2 linked regions of the Rhodopseudomonas palustris genome follow. The protein of the gene in region 1 interacts with the protein of each later gene in a pairwise test. Links are inferred from orthologs where the notes say so. Each region holds a gene or a part of one and is shown in the gene's direction. Other genes may lie near its edges.

The links.
Region 2: the proteins of cysK (region 1) and cysE interact in binary tests that used the Escherichia coli proteins (3 or more experiments, as listed by UniProt). The link is inferred for Rhodopseudomonas palustris from one-to-one orthologs.

What each region holds. Positions count from the first base shown.
Region 1 is NZ_CP019966.1:610,464-618,231, forward strand. What follows is about bases 3,232-6,135. They hold cysK (cysteine synthase A), read left to right. Parts: upstream 3,232-4,136; coding sequence 4,137-5,135; downstream 5,136-6,135. Other genes in these bases: RPPS3_RS02895 (HNH endonuclease), read right to left, coding at 3,298-3,855; RPPS3_RS02905 (phosphoribosylaminoimidazolesuccinocarboxamide synthase), read right to left, coding at 5,199-6,116. In the rest of the region: RPPS3_RS02875 (dicarboxylate/amino acid:cation symporter), read left to right, coding at 1-1,020; RPPS3_RS02880 (bifunctional allantoicase/(S)-ureidoglycine aminohydrolase), read left to right, coding at 1,059-1,898; RPPS3_RS02885 (ureidoglycolate lyase), read left to right, coding at 1,895-2,407; RPPS3_RS02890 (class I SAM-dependent methyltransferase), read right to left, coding at 2,562-3,182; RPPS3_RS02910 (pirin family protein), read right to left, coding at 6,187-7,104; RPPS3_RS02915 (malonyl-CoA decarboxylase), read right to left, coding at 7,252-7,768.
Region 2 is NZ_CP019966.1:3,768,919-3,776,534, reverse strand. The notes cover bases 1,875-4,626. They hold cysE (serine O-acetyltransferase), read left to right. Parts: upstream 1,875-2,712; coding sequence 2,713-3,540; downstream 3,541-4,626. Other genes in these bases: RPPS3_RS17600 (hypothetical protein), read right to left, coding at 3,942-4,626; RPPS3_RS17605 (DUF3126 family protein), read left to right, coding at 3,709-3,927; RPPS3_RS17615 (alpha/beta fold hydrolase), read left to right, coding at 1,875-2,498. Also shown: RPPS3_RS17625 (zinc-finger domain-containing protein), read right to left, coding at 1-220; RPPS3_RS17620 (hypothetical protein), read left to right, coding at 426-1,574; more of RPPS3_RS17615, read left to right, coding at 1,743-1,874; more of RPPS3_RS17600, read right to left, coding at 4,627-4,652; RPPS3_RS17595 (DUF6949 family protein), read left to right, coding at 4,839-5,171; RPPS3_RS17590 (gamma carbonic anhydrase family protein), read left to right, coding at 5,230-5,760; RPPS3_RS24655 (hypothetical protein), read right to left, coding at 5,792-5,959; RPPS3_RS17585 (hypothetical protein), read right to left, coding at 5,970-6,161; RPPS3_RS17580 (porin), read right to left, coding at 6,381-7,616.

The sequences.
Region 1 (7,768 bases):
GTGTTCCAGCCGGGCGCCGGCATGAACGTCAACACCGCGACGCTCGATGGCTCGGCACTCGCCGGCTACAGCAGTCACGTCAAGGAAGTCACCGGCTTCACCGACTTCATCATGCGGCTGGTGCCCACCACCTTCATCGACGCGTTTGCCAAGGGCGACGTGCTGCAGGTGCTGATCATCGCGATCCTGTTCGGCGCCGGGCTGTCGCTGCTCGGCGAGCGGGGCAAGCCCTTGGCCGACAGCATCGAGCGCATCACGGAGGTGCTGTTCAAGATCATCGGCATCATCGTCAAGCTGGCGCCGCTCGGCGTGCTCGGCGCGGTGTCGTTCACGGTCGCCAAATACGGAATCGGCTCGCTCAAGCAGCTCGGCCTGTTGGTCGGCCTGTTCTATGCCGGCGTCGCGCTGTTCGTGTTCGTGATCCTCGGCAGCATCATGCGGCTGGCGGGCTTCAGCCTGTTCAAGCTGCTGGCTTACTTGCGCGAAGAACTGACGGTGGTGGCCGGCACCGCCTCATCCGACAGCGTGCTGCCGCAGGTGATGCGCAAGCTGGAGCGGCTCGGCATCAAGGACTCCACGGTCGGTCTGGTGATTCCGACCGGCTACTCGTTCAACCTCGATGCGTTCTCGCTGTATCTGACGCTGGCGACGGTGTTCATCGCCCAGGCCACCAATACGCCGCTGTCGTTCGGCCATCTATTGGTGATCCTCGGCATCGCGCTGCTGACCTCCAAGGGCGCCCACGGCGTTCCCGGCTCGGCGATCGTGGTGCTGGCCGCGACGCTGTCGGCGGTGCCGGATATTCCGCTGATCGGGCTCGTGCTGGTGCTGTCGGTCGACTGGTTCGTCGGCATTGCCCGGGCACTCGGCAATCTGGTCGGCAACTGCGTAGCGACCGTGGTGATCGCCGCATGGGAGGGCGATATCGACCGCGCCCAGGCAAAACGCGTGCTGAACGGCGAGGTCACCACCGACACCGCCGCAATCCTCGACGCGCCGATCGCCGAAGCCTCTGCCTGACCGCCCAGCCTGATACCAAGAAACGCAGGGAGACCGCGATGAACGCCCCGATCTACAACCCGGCTTGCGGCGGGCTGCCGCCGCAGAGCACGCTGCACACCGGCCGCGCGGTGTTCACCGAGGCCTATGCGGTGATCCCGCACGGCGTGATGAGCGATATCGTCACCAGCCTGCTGCCCGGCTGGACCAATACCCGCGTCTGGATTCTGGCGCGGCCGCTGTCCGGTTTCGCCGAGACCTTCGCGCAATATCTGGTGGAGGTCGCGCCCGGCGGCGGCAGCGACCATCCGGAGCCGGATCCGCAGGGCGAAGGCGTCGTCTTCGTGGTCGGCGGCGCGCCGAGCCTCGAGCTCGGCGGCAAGTGCCACGCGCTGCGCCCCGGCAGCTACGCCTATCTGCCGCCCGGCTGCGGCTGGCGGTTGCATAACGCTGGCTCCGAGCCGGCGCGCTTCCACTGGATTCGCAAGGCCTACGAACCTGTCCATGGTCTTGCTGCGCCGGATGCCTTCGTCACCCATGAGCCCGAGATCGAGCCCGCCGGCATGACCGGCACCGGCGGCACCTGGGCGACGACGCGGTTCGTTTCCCCGGAGGATCTGCGCCACGACATGCACGTCAACATCGTCACGTTGCAGGCCGGCGCCTCGATTCCGTTCGAGGAAACCCATGTGATGGAGCACGGGCTGTTCGTGCTCGAAGGCAAGGCGGTGTATCGGCTCAACCGCGACTGGGTCGAAGTCGAGGCCGGCGACTTCATGTGGCTGCGCGCGTTCTGCCCGCAGGCCTGCTACGCCGGCGGTCCCGGCCGCTTCCGCTATCTGCTGTACAAGGACGTCAACCGTCACCCGGCGCTCGGCCGCCGCGGGCTCGGACGATGACTGCGACCGCGCGAAAAATCGTGGCGCAGCCGCTGACGGCGGCGGCGTTCGCGCCGTTCGGGCAGGTGATCGATACGGCGCAGGCCTCTTCGCGTCCGATGAATGCCGGCATGGCAAGGCGCTTCCACGACCTCGCCGAGATCGAGGTGATCGGCGACGGCGCGCGCGTGGTGGTCGGCTTGGTCGAGGCGCAGCCTTACGCGATGCCGCTCTGGCTCAACCTGGTCGAGCGCCATCCGCTCGGCGCCCAGGCGTTCGTGCCGCTGAACACCGCGCCGTTTCTGGTGGTGGTCTGCCCGGATGAAGCCGGCAAGCCCGGCGCGCCGCAGGCCTTCGTCACCGCCCCGCATCAGGGCATCTGCTACGCCCGCAACATCTGGCACAGCGTGCTGACGCCGTTCGGCGCCGCGCAGGATTTCGTGGTGATCGACCGCAGCGGGCCGGGCGTGAATCTGGAAGAGCACGTGTTCGACGAACCGTGGATCGTGCACCTGCCGACCTGCCATTGACGCTGCGGCTCTGCAACGAGCCGCGCCGGACGTCACGTCGCTGGCGGCTAGCGTATGTCTGGCTTCGACAGAATCAGGACTGCGCTTCTGAGCGGTCGTTAGCTTGCAGAACCGCATGGTTCGAGACGGCGCTTCGATCTGACGCGGAACTGCTCTACGGCCGCTCAAACGTGATGCTGTAGCCGAACGCGTTGCCGGTGCAGCGCAGCTCCCGAAATCCCGCAGCCGAAACCCGCTCGCGCACGCGGCGGCGGGAGACGTAGTGCGGATCGAACACGCTCTCGGCGACCAGTAGTCGGCCGCCGGGGCGCAGCATGCGATGCACCGACGGAAAGATTTCGGGGCCGCGCGGAAATTCGCCGAGTGCCATCACCATCACGGCGGCATCGAGCGAGCCCGCCGCGACGGCTGCTTGCCGCACGTCGGCGCGGAGCGGGCGGATGTTGGTCAGCGCTTCGGCCTCAGCCTTGGCGGCCACCTTCGCCAGCATGCCGTCCTGAATGTCGAGCGCGGTCACTTGGCCGCCTGGTCCGACAGCGCGCGCCAGCGGAAGCGTCACCCGTCCGGGGCCGCAGCCGATGTCGATCGCATGGTCGCCCGACCGCAGCTGTAATTGAGCCACGACCTGTTCGGAGCGCGTGGCGCGCGCCAGCGGGTTCTCCATCTCCACCAGCCAGGCGATCTCCGACGGGCAAGGCAGCACCGTCCGCCTGGACGCCATCCGCCAGCCCACCCAGAGGGCCAGCAGCACCAGCAGAACAAGAAAACCCGACATCACCGATCCGTTCGCACGCGCATTCGAACGCAGCAGTGCAGCCTGCGGGAGGCGGTGTAAAGCGGGCAGGGCAGGTGTGATGACGGGGGGCGACGAGATGACGTCCGGCCGAGGGCTACGGATCCAGCTCGGTGTCCCAGTACAAGTAATCGAGCCAGCTCTCGTGCAGATAGTTCGGCGGGAACAGTCGGCCGTTGCGATGGAGCTGATGCACCGTCGGGGCGAATGCGGTCTGGCGCGGAAACATCTTGGCCTGTTCGGGCGTCAGATTGCCCTTGCGCAAGTTGCACGGCGAGCAGGCGGCGACGACGTTTTCCCAGGTGGTCTGGCCGCCCTTGGAGCGCGGGATGATGTGATCGAAGGTGAGATCTTCGGGGGCGCCGCAATACTGGCAGACGAACCGATCGCGCAGGAACACGTTGAACCGGGTGAAGGCCGGATGCGTGGTCGGTTTGACGAAGGATTTCAGAGAGACGACGCTGGGAAGCCGAAACTCGTGGTTCGGACTATGCACCGCGCGGTCGTAATGGGCGACAATATTGACGCGATCAAGGAACACCGCTTTGACCGCGTCCTGCCACGACCAAAGCGACAACGGATAGTAGCTGAGCGGCCGGAAGTCCGCGTTGAGCACCAGCACCGGCCAACCGCCATGTGAGACATGCGCGTTCAAGAAACGCTCCTGACCCCCGTCGATCGACGCTGCGAAGCAGCATGCGAAGGCATACTACAGTCAGCGTGACGGGCTTGTGAAGGGCGATGCAGAAATGTCTCTCCCGCAGGGCGGGATTTCAGCCCAAGCTGGAGCGCATAAGCAGCAGACGTATTCCAGAAACCCGTCGCTTTAGAGGTGTTTGTTCCATTTTTACCCGCCGCGTTGACGGGGCCGCGGCGGCCTAGCAGATTGCCCAGTGACAGTTCCCGTAAATCCGCCAACCTAAGTGAGGAGGCGTCATGTCCAGCGCAGCAACCGCATCGATCAAAGCCGTCGCAGAAGCACCCGCCCACCGTCCCGGCCGCGGCCGGGTGTACGAGTCGATCGCCGATGCTTACGGCGATACGCCGCTGGTACGTCTGAACCGGCTGCCGCAGCAGCACGGCGTCAACGCGACCATCTATGCCAAGCTCGAGTACTTCAATCCGGCGAGCAGCGTGAAGGATCGTATCGGTGCGGCGATGATCGCGGCGCTGGAGCAGGAAGGTATCATCAAGCCCGACACCGTGCTGATCGAGCCGACCTCCGGTAACACCGGTATTGCGTTGGCGTTTGTGGCGGCCGCCAAGGGCTACCGGCTGAAGTTGGTGATGCCGGAATCGATGTCGATCGAGCGCCGCAAGATGCTGGCGTTCCTCGGCGCCGAACTGGTGCTGACCGAAGCCGCCAAGGGCATGAAGGGGGCGGTCGCCAAGGCCGAAGAACTGGTGGCGGCGACCCCGAACGCGGTGATGCCGCAGCAGTTCAAGAACCTCGCCAACCCGGCGGTGCATCGCCGCACCACCGCGGAAGAGATCTGGAACGACACCGACGGCGCGGTCGATATCTTCGTGGCCGGCGTCGGCACCGGCGGCACCGTCTCGGGCGTCGGCCAGGTGCTGAAGCCGCGCAAGGCGTCGCTGAAGGTGGTGGCGGTCGAGCCGGAAGAAAGCCCGGTGCTGTCGGGCGGCGCGCCCGGCCCGCACAAGATCCAGGGCATCGGCGCCGGCTTCGTGCCGGACATCCTCGATCGCTCGGTGATCGACGAGGTGGTCAAGATCCCAAGCGCCACCGCGATCGAAACCTCGCGCGCGCTGGCGCGCCACGAGGGTATCCCGGGCGGCATTTCGTCGGGCGCGGCGATCGCCGCCGCGATTGAGCTCGGCAAGCGGCCGGAAAACGCCGGCAAGACCATCGTGGCGATCGTTCCGTCGTTCTCGGAACGCTATTTGTCGACGGTGCTGTTCGAAGGCGTGTGATCGAAAGAGTGTAGATGCTGATGCCGGATGGCGGGTGTGCCCGCGATCCGGCGCAGCGCTGACTTAAGTCACCACCAGATCGGCGCCGGTGAGCCGGCGGTAGGCGTCGAGATAGCGCTTCGAGGTCGCCTCGACGATCTCGGCGGGCAGCTTCGGTGGCGGCGCTTCGCCGTTCCAGCGGCCGGCGCGGCGTTCGGCATCGAGATAATCGCGCAGCGGCTGCTTATCGAACGACGGCTGCGACCGGCCCGGCGCGTAGGTATCGGCCGCCCAGAACCGCGAACTATCCGGCGTCATCACCTCGTCGATCAGGATGATGCGGCCGTCCTTGTCACGGCCGAACTCGAACTTGGTATCGGCGATGATGATGCCCTGCTCGCGGGCGACCTGTTCGCCCTGGGTGTAGATCGCGCGCGTCATGCTCTCGAGCGTGTAGGCGGCCTCGTCGCCGATGATCTCGCGCATCCGCGCGATGGTGATGTTCTCGTCGTGACCGGTCTCGGCCTTGGTGGCCGGCGAGAAGATCGGCGGCTCCAGCCGCTCGCTCTCCTTCAGCCCTTCGGCCAGTTTCTCGCCCGCCAGCGTGCCGGAGGCGGCGTACTCCTTCCAGGCCGAGCCGGTGATGTAGCCGCGGATCACGCATTCGATCGGGAACACGGTGGTGCGCCGGCACAGCATGGTGCGGCCGGCCAGCGCCGCGCGATGGCCCTGCAGCGCCGGGACCGCGGCGATGATCTCGTCGATATCGGCGCTGATCATGTGATGCGGCACCACGCCGCCGAGCTGGCCGAACCAGAACGCGCTCACCTGGGTCAAGACCGCGCCCTTCATCGGAATGGTCTCGCCCATCACGACGTCGAAGGCGCTGATCCGGTCGGTGGTGACGAGCAGCAGCCGGTCGTCGTCGACGGCATAGATGTCGCGCACCTTGCCGCGGCCGATCTTGGTCAGCGGCAGGTCGCTCGAGAGCATCGTGGTCATGGGCGGTGTTCCAGGCAGAGACGGCCACCGGAGCAACCGGCGGCGGGGATCGTTTCGGGCCCGCAGTCTATCATTCCGGCAGCGGAATGAACTCGCTCTCGTTCGGGACTGCGGCGAAACGGCCGGTTTTCCAGTCCTGTTTGGCTTGTTCGATGCGCTCTTTGCTGGACGAGACGAAATTCCACCAGATGTGGCGCGGCCCCTCCAGCGCATCGCCGCCGAGGAACATCATCCGCGTGTCCGTCTTTGCCCGGACAGTGATGCGGTCGCCAGGGCAGAAAATCAGCAGTGTCGGGCCGACGTGGCGCTCGCCGGCGATCTCGACCTCGCCGTCGACCACATAGATCGCCCGCTCCTCGTGGTCGGGGTCGAGCGGCACCGCGGTGCCGGCCTTGGCGTTGACCTCGACATAGAACCACGGCGACACCATCGTCACCGGCGAGGCCTTGCCGAACGCCGAGCCGGCGATCACCCGGGCGGTGAAGCCGGTGTCCTGCACCATCGGCAGCGTCGCTGCGGCGAAATGCTGGAAGCTCGGTGCGATCTCTTCGGCAGCCTGCGGCAGCGCGATCCAGCTCTGCAGGCCGAGCATCGACTGGCCGTCGCGCCGTTCCACGTCGGGCGTCCGCTCGGAATGCGCGATGCCGCGGCCGGCGGTCATCAGGTTCATCGCGCCGGGCGCGATCTCCTGGATGTTGCCCTCGCTGTCGCGGTGCATGATCTTGCCGTCGAACAGATAGGTGACGGTGGCGAGCCCGATATGCGGATGCGGCCGGACGTCCATGCCCTTGCCGGCGATGAACTGCACCGGCCCGAAATGATCGAAGAAGATGAACGGGCCGACCATCTGGCGCTTGCCGTGCGGCAGCGCGCGGCGCACCGCGAAGCCGTCGCCGAGATCTCGGGTGCGCGGCACGATGATCAATTCCAGCGCATCGCAGGTGGTCGGATCGCCGAGCACCGGATCGTTGGTGGGCATCCAGCTCATCGGATCACTCCCAAGTTGTCTTCGTCATTGCGAGCGAAGCGAAGCAATCCAGGAACCGAGTGGATCGAGGTGGATTGCTTCGGCGCGTCGCTCCTCGCAATGACGATGTGAGGCCCGTGTAAGATGCGGCAGGCATGCCGTCGTTTATCATGCCGTCGGCGCGGGCTGCGGGGCGCTGGCGGTCTTCGCGTTGCCCTTGCGCGGCTCGCTGGTCACCGGCTTGGTCGGCACCAGCTTGCGCACCGCGGACGCTGCGGCGATCTGGCCGCGTTCGAACAGCGCCTCGTGGTTGGCCTCGATGTCGCCGAGCGCATATAGGTAGTTGACCATCAGCCCGTGCGACTGCCGCATCCCGTTCGGCGACCGATCGCCGAGGAAGTTCAGCCGGTCGAGCCGCGCGCCGTTGCCGAGGTGGAAGCGCGCCACCGGATCGAGCGGCCGGCCGTTCGGCCCCTTGGCCTGCAGGAAGTAAGCGGCGGCGAGCTGCAGCACGATCGGCTTCAGCCGGTCGGCGGTGTCGGCATCGTCGAACCAGTTTGGCGTATCCAGCGCTTCGAGCGCGGTGCGCGCGGAAGCATCGAGCAGCGTGGAGTCCGGATTGTCGCGCTCGCGCTTCAGCCACTTCGCAAAGCCCGGCACCGGCGACAGCGTCACGAACGTCTGC
Region 2 (7,616 bases), 3.2 Mb from region 1 along the record:
ATTCCGGCGGGCGGGCTTCGCCCGGCTTCAGATCGGCCGCGTAGCGATACAGCGTCGAGCAATATGGGCAGATGATCTCGTTGTCGTTACCGAGGTCGAGAAACACGTGCGGATGATCGAACGGAGGGGCGGCGCCGACGCACATAAATTCCCGCGAACCGATTTCGATCGTCGCAACGCCGGCATCGTTCTGGAAGTGGGGAACCACGTGGTCGGACATTCAGCTCACCTTTGCTGACAGCGGAGGGCAACTAACAGTGCAGCGCACCATACCGGCGCCGCTGCCTGATTCCTAGAGCGGCCGGATAGAGATTGCCCGGTGAAATTCGACACAATCCCGTGGTGTGGGAGAAGCCCTCCTTTCGTCTGATCGGTTGTGTCGAAGTGATGACGCACCATCTCCTAGGGAGAAACACGAGGACCGGATGCGGCTACAACTCGGCGTGGCGAAGTTCTGCCTTGCAATCAGCGCTGTGGCGCTGGTCGCCGCATGGCCGCACGCCCGGTACAGTGCCAAACTGATCGCCGCTCAGGATGATCCGGCGAGCTTGTCGGATCTGCAGATCGCGGAGGCTTTGTGGCGAGATCAGGGCATGATCCCGCGACAGATCGAGGCTGCACTCGCCGCGGGTGATGCTGATCTCGCGCGCAGCCTGGTCGAACTGGCCAGCGCGCATCGGGTCGCGTTGGCTGACGAACTGACACGGCGCGTCGATGATGCGGTCGCTGCGGATCGTGCGCCTGCGCAGGTGGCGACACGGTTCGCGACCGGTCTCGTCACCGGCCAGGCCGACGATCTCGCAGGGCTGTCCGGCACGATCACGGGCGATCTGTTCGTGTTCGGCGATATCCGCGACGTGATCCGCGAGGGCAAACATCTGGCGACCGGGGAGGCTGCTGATCATCTGGTGCTCGGGCTCGCGGCCGCGGGCATTGCAGTGACCGCTGCGACTTATGTCAGCGTCGGCGCAGCGGCGCCGGCGCGGGCCGGGCTGACCCTGGTGAAGGATGCGCGCAAGGTCGGACGTATCAGCGAGGGCCTTGCGAAATGGGCCGGTCGTTCGGCTCGCGAAGTGGTCGATGCGCCGGCGCTGCAACGTGCCGTCGCTGATGCGTCGCTGCTTCGCCCGGCGCAGACGCTCGATGCGGTGAAGGCTGCAGTCCGCACCGAGAAAGCCGGCGGTTTGATGCGGTTCGCCAAGGATGTCGGCAGGATCGGCGAGAAGGCCGGCACGCGCGGCGCGTTCGATGCGCTTAAGGTTGCCGAAAATCCGAAGGATGTGGCGCGGGCCGCGAAACTTGCCGAAGCGAAAGGTGGTCAGACTCGTGCGATCATCAAGCTGCTCGGGCGTGGCGCTTTGCTGCTCACGACCGGCCTGTGGAATTTCGCCTCGTGGATCTTCAGTGCGCTGATGATGCTGATCGGCTTCGTTACCTCGCTGAAGGCCGGCACCGAGCGGCTGACGCAACGCTGGCTCGATCGCCGCAAACGTAAGGCGGCCAAACGCGCGCTTGCCGCAACCAGACAGCCGCAGCCGTCCCTCGGCGCGGCATCTGCCACGGCCGAGGCATAGTGCGAGCGGTGCAGGAATGATAGAGTTCGATGCTGTTCGTTACGCTTACGCGGATCGTGGCCATGCTGGTTCGCCGACGCGGCGGATCGTGTGGCTCGGCTGCGCCCGCCCCCGGGCCTGACGAAGTAATCCTCCACGCTTATTCCCATTATCAACGACGGATACCTGATGCCGAGCTTTGATCACGCCGGAGTCAACATCGCTTACCTCGACGAAGGCGAGGGCGAGCCCATTTTGCTCATTCACGGCTTCGCATCGAACAAGAACGTCAACTGGGTGTATCCGTCCTGGCTGTCGGAATTGAAGCGCGCCGGGCGCCGGGTCATCGCGATCGACAATCGCGGTCACGGCGAGTCCAGCAAGCTGTACGATCCGAACGACTACACGCTCGAGGCGATGGCCTCCGACGCGGTGGCCCTGATGGATCATCTTAGCATCGCGCGCGCCGACGTCATGGGCTATTCGATGGGCGCGCGGATCGGCGCCAATCTCGCTCGGTGGCAGGAGCAGCGGGTCCGCTCGCTCGTGCTCGGCGGTCTCGGCATGGGGCTCCTCAGCAACGAAGGGCGTCCCGGTGAAAACGTCGCGCACGCGCTCGAGGCCGACGCGCTCGACGATGTCACCGATCCGGTTGGTCGCACCTTTCGCGCCTTCGCGGATCAGACCCGTTCCGATCGCAAAGCGCTCGCCGCTTGTATGCGCGGATCGCGCGGACTGATGAGCCGCGAGGACGCCGCGCAGATCGCCGTCCCGGTGCTGATCGCGGTCGGCACAGACGACGACGTCGCCGGCTCGGCACACGACCTCGGCGACATCATTCCGGGCTCGGAAGTGCTGGATATCCCGCGCCGCGACCACATGCGCGCGGTCGGCGACAGGGTTTACAAGGAAGGCGTGGTGGATTTCCTGGCGCGGCGCCCGTGACGGCGCCCCGCCGGTCCGGCCTTGATTCCGTCGCCGCAGCCGCCCACTTTGAAAAGGTGAGGGGTTCGCGATGATGGCGCTGGCTCTCGGAATATCGGCTGGCTTCAAGGGTTTAACGATTCTTGGCACGTGCCGAGCCGGCTTCGACAGTCGCCGCGACAGCGCCGCGGCTGGCGTGGTATAGTGTTCTGAACGACCGATCGAGAGAGCCGGCATGGTGATGCATCAGATCAATCCGCAGAGTGCGAACGTGACGGCGCTCGATCCGATCTGGGAGCGGGTGCGGAGCGAAGCCGAAGACATCGTTCGGCGCGAGCCCGAATTGGCCTCCTTCATCTTTGCGAGCGTGCTGCATCATGATCGTCTGGAAGACGCGGTGGTGCATCGCGTCGCCGAGCGGCTCGATCATGCGGCGCTGTCCGGTGATCTGATCCGTCAGACTTACGAAGACGCCCTGCGCGATCAGCCGGACATCGGCAACGCGTTTCGTGCCGATATGGTGGCGGTGTTCGATCGCGATCCGGCGACGTCGCGCTTCATCGATCCGCTGCTGTACTACAAGGGCTTCCACGCCATTCAGACGCATCGTTTGGCGCACTGGCTGTTCGGCAAGGGGCGCAAGGATTTCGCGCTGTATCTGCAGAGCCGGGCGTCGGCGGTGTTTCAGACCGACATCAATCCGGCAGCGAAGATCGGCCGCGGCATCTTCCTGGATCATGCCACCGGTCTGGTGGTCGGTGAAACCGCAGTGATCGACGACGACGTTTCGATCCTGCACGGCGTCACGCTCGGCGGCACCGGCAAGGAGCACGAGGATCGCCATCCGAAGATCCGGCGCGGCGTGATGATCGGCGCCGGCGCCAAGATTCTCGGCAACATCGAAGTCGGACACTGCGCGCGCATCGCCGCGGGGTCGGTGGTGCTGAAGTCGGTGCCGCACAACATGACCGTCGCCGGTGTGCCGGCCAAGGTGGTGGGGGAGGCCGGCTGCGCCGAGCCGTCACGCACCATGGATCAGATGATCAACGCGATTGGTCTCTGATCGGTCGAATTGCCATCGGCCTCGATTGCGGTTCGCAACTCGCCGCGAGGGGTTGCGGCAGCGGCCGTGAGAAAGTACTGACGGCGACCCCGGCCATGGCCGGTCGCGCGACGAAACGAATACCGTCGGCGCTGCGTCAGCCATCGCCCAGATGAATTGGAGATTACCGTGGACGTTCAGGAAGTCAGAAAACTCGATGCCTATCTCAAGCGGGTGTTCGGCAATCCGAAAATCCGCGTGGTGCCGCGCCCGAAGAAGGAAGATTCGGCCGAGGTCTATATCGGCGAGGAGTTCATCGGCGTGCTGTTCGTCGACGACGAAGACGACGATCGCTCGTTCCAGTTCCAGATGGCGATCCTGGAAGACGACCTGGCCGACGTCGAGTAACCGGATCTATCGCCTCAGCCGCGCACATGCATCTGCGCGGCGAGCTGCGAGATCGCTTGCGCGACGTTCCGCCACTCGGTCAGCCATTGTCGCGGAAACCTGAAGGTGAGGTCGGCGCCTTCGATCCGCATTTCGCTGAGGCACATTCCCGGCGTTTGCCGATCTCGCGTGCAGCGCGCGGCCAGTTCAGGCTGCTCCGTAGCTACGAACAGATCCTCGTTCGCGTAAGGTGAGCCTTCCAGGAACGGGCGCATTGTCAGCCCATCCGTGGTCTGCGGAGCGACCGGCGCGAGATAGCGGGGATAGATCGTGCGCAGCCGTGTCTCAGGCGCCAGCGTGTCCTGGTGTGCGGCGATCGAGACGAAAATCCGATCAATCGGCTGAAATTCGGCGATTTCCTCTGCCGTCTTATGCGTAGCGCGCTCTGGCGGCAGCAGTGACGGATACAGGAACGCGAGGTCGACGCGCTCCTGCGGCCCGGAGCGGCGTTGATACTTCACCCGAAATGCCTTGGTCGGCACATTGAACAGCGTGTCACCAATCGTCACCGGGGTGCGATCCGGATCACCGACCGTCTGCACGTGCCAAGTCGGCCACAGCAGATAGGCAACAGCCGCAATCGAGGCCGCGCCGATCGCACCGCCGATCATCAACGGGACGCGGGAATGATTGCGCCGGGCGCGGGAATCGCGCGGACGGCCCGGAAGCGACGATACCAAAGTCATGACAACGCAGACATCCGACACCACGAATCAGTTGGACTATGCCACGCGGCGAATCGGTCCCGAACGGGATTGTGCGGCGCACGTGAGTAATTCTTCTTCGGCGCGTTAACCTTTTCTTAAGGCTGTCGTGGCGCCCGTCGTCGATTTTTGCGACACCTTCAGCCTACCCATCGAGCTGGGAAGCTGATGTCGCCCGATGCGCTCAACAATCTGTTCTCGCTTCTGATCGGCTTTGCCGTCGCCGGCGCGCTGACCAGCGCCTATCAGGCGATGGCGCAGCGCCCCGCCGGCTTCAGTCTGCTGCAACAGGGCGTGGTCCCGCAGAGCTTTGCGGCACTTCCGTTTCTGATGTTCGCAGCGCCGTTTATCATCATGCGCAACACGCTGACCGGGCCGCGCACCTCCGATCTCCGGCGTGCGCAATTCGTGATGCTGGCGACTCTGCTGGCTGGGTTCTGGAGCCTGATGTCAGGAACCGTGGTTGTGATGGCGTTGCAGGCTCTCGGAGTGTTCACCTGAAAACCATTGCGTCGAGGCCGCTGCATTGTCATGACGGAGCGGACGACAGGAGACAGCGATGGCGATCTACGAACTTGACGGGCAGCGGCCTGATCTTCCGGCAGATGGAAATTACTTCATCGCTGACAGCGCCTCGGTGGTCGGCAAAGTTCGCCTCGGTAGTTCGGTCTCGGTCTGGTTTGGCGCCGTTCTGCGCGGCGACAACGAATGGATCGAGATCGGCGAGGGCTCCAACATTCAGGACGGCACGACTTGCCACACCGATCCGGGGTTTCCGCTCAAGGTCGGCAAAGGCTGCACCATCGGCCACAACGTCATCCTGCACGGCTGCACCATCGGGGACAGCGTTTTGATCGGGATGGGTGCGATCGTGATGAATGGCGCCAAGCTGGCGCGTGGCTGCGTTGTCGGGGCAGGCGCTGTGGTCACTGAAGGCAAGTCGTTTCCAGAGAACTCTCTGATTCTCGGGGCGCCGGCCAAGGTCGCGCGGACGCTTTCCCCCGAACAGGTCCTAGCGATGCTGGCAGGCGCTGGCTTTTATGTCGCCAACGGCCAGCGCTACGCCAAGGGGCTTAAGAAGATCGGGTGAGCAGAGCCGCGGCCCTCGCGGCCGGCTTCCGTCAGGTTCCTTCGGACTCGTTCGCTTCGATTGCGGTCGCGACGCGCTCATGACCGGCCGCCCACAGCGCGTGTTCTTCGCTGCCCTCGTGATAGGGATTGGATTCGGCGGGAATGCTCTGGCGCGCTGCGCGTTCGCCCAGCGTGAACGGATCCGGGTCGGCGGACATCGGCTGCTCCTTAATGTTTGCGATGCAGAGCCGGCGCTACGCTCTTGCGCAGCGCATCCTTCAAGTCGATCGGCACGCCGTGCTTCTTCAGAAGGTCGGCGAACGCCTCGTCGGCGAGCTCTTGGAGTGTCGCCATCCGATCGCGGCCGAGCTGTGTAAGTTTGTCGAGCGTGTCGTCGTCAAAGCCGATCAGCTTGCGCATCGCGTAGTCTCCGCGACGACAAGTTCCAAGGCAAGAAAACGTTCCGGAAGACAAAGGGACGGCGTCCGGGATTCGTTAGCAGGCCGGGTAAGACTTGATGAGGTTATCCAAACGCGGAGCAAGCTCGACGCGCTGGATTAAGACCTCCAAAAAAGGAAAACCTCCGGCGGGGCATCGCCGGAGGTTCCTTGGAGGTTTACAAGTTCCTTTCGTGTTAGCTTAGAAGGTGCGCTGGACGCGGAACGCGCCAGTCCACGTTCCCTGATCCTTGAGTTCATACGCCACCGCCGGCTTGGCGTTACTAACCGCGCCTGGGGTGATGGTGCCGGTGCTCTTCTGATCAAGGAAAGTGTAAATGACTTCACCCGAGAACGTGAGGTTCTTCACCGGAGTCCAACGAGTCACGGTACCGATCTGAGCGATGTTGAAGCTCGGGTCGCAGACACCCGTGTAAGTCACGTTTGCGGCGAGAGTGACGCCAGGAACGCGACCACAGATCAGATCCTTGGCGCCGCCGCTCCACGAGAAGTTAGTGTAGGAACCGAACACCGATGTCGACCAGTTCGGGTTCCAATTGTGGTTGAACGCACCACGAACGCCCCAGACGGACGACTTCTGGATGTCCGTCGAATTGCCAAACACACCGTCTCCCGAGAATCCGAGAGCCACGCTCTGGTAGGCAAGACCCGAACTGCCGTACATCGCAAAGTTGTTTGGGCTGGTACCACCAATCACGTAGCGGCTCGCGCCGTCCGCGTAAGTGGCGCTCAAGTTCAAGCTATCGCCAGCGCCCGTGGGCAAGTTCTTGAGCGACAAAGCGGCCTGAACGGCGTAGCCCCACTTGTCGTCCGGGTGTCCAAGAGTCTCAGACGCCGAACCGGTCGAGCTAGAAGTGTAGTAGCTGGCGCGAATCTGATGCGCAGCAGCCGACACTTGGAAGAGGCCCCAGGCCTGATCGACGCGCACCTGACCGACGATGTCGGGGATCTGCACGCCGCCATACGAGTTTACGCCCGGAACGCCGCCCATGTAGGCCACGGCCGAATTATTAACGCCAAGCGTCGGCGTGGCCGAAGCATTGAACGTCTGAGCTGCGATCGCGCTGACGTTGTACAGACCGCCCTGATTATAGGACGACGGATCTTCCAACGACACGGACGCGGTAACGCCGTTGCCGAACTGAGCAGTGTAGGCAACTTGGTTGATGCCGGTCGAATCGTCGTAGCCGCCGATCAGGTTGGAGGTGATGTTACCTGGCGAGCCACTCCACGGGGTGTCGAACTGCGACACGGCCTTACCAAAGGTGAAGCCCGCGAACTGGATGAAGGCAAAGTAGACGCCGACGCTGCCGTTGGCAGTGGTGTCGCTGCCGCTGGTCCAGGTGAACACCGAGTCGAAGTAGGTGCGAACAACACCGTATTCGGTTGCGGTGCGGGTATCGATATTAAGGTCCGC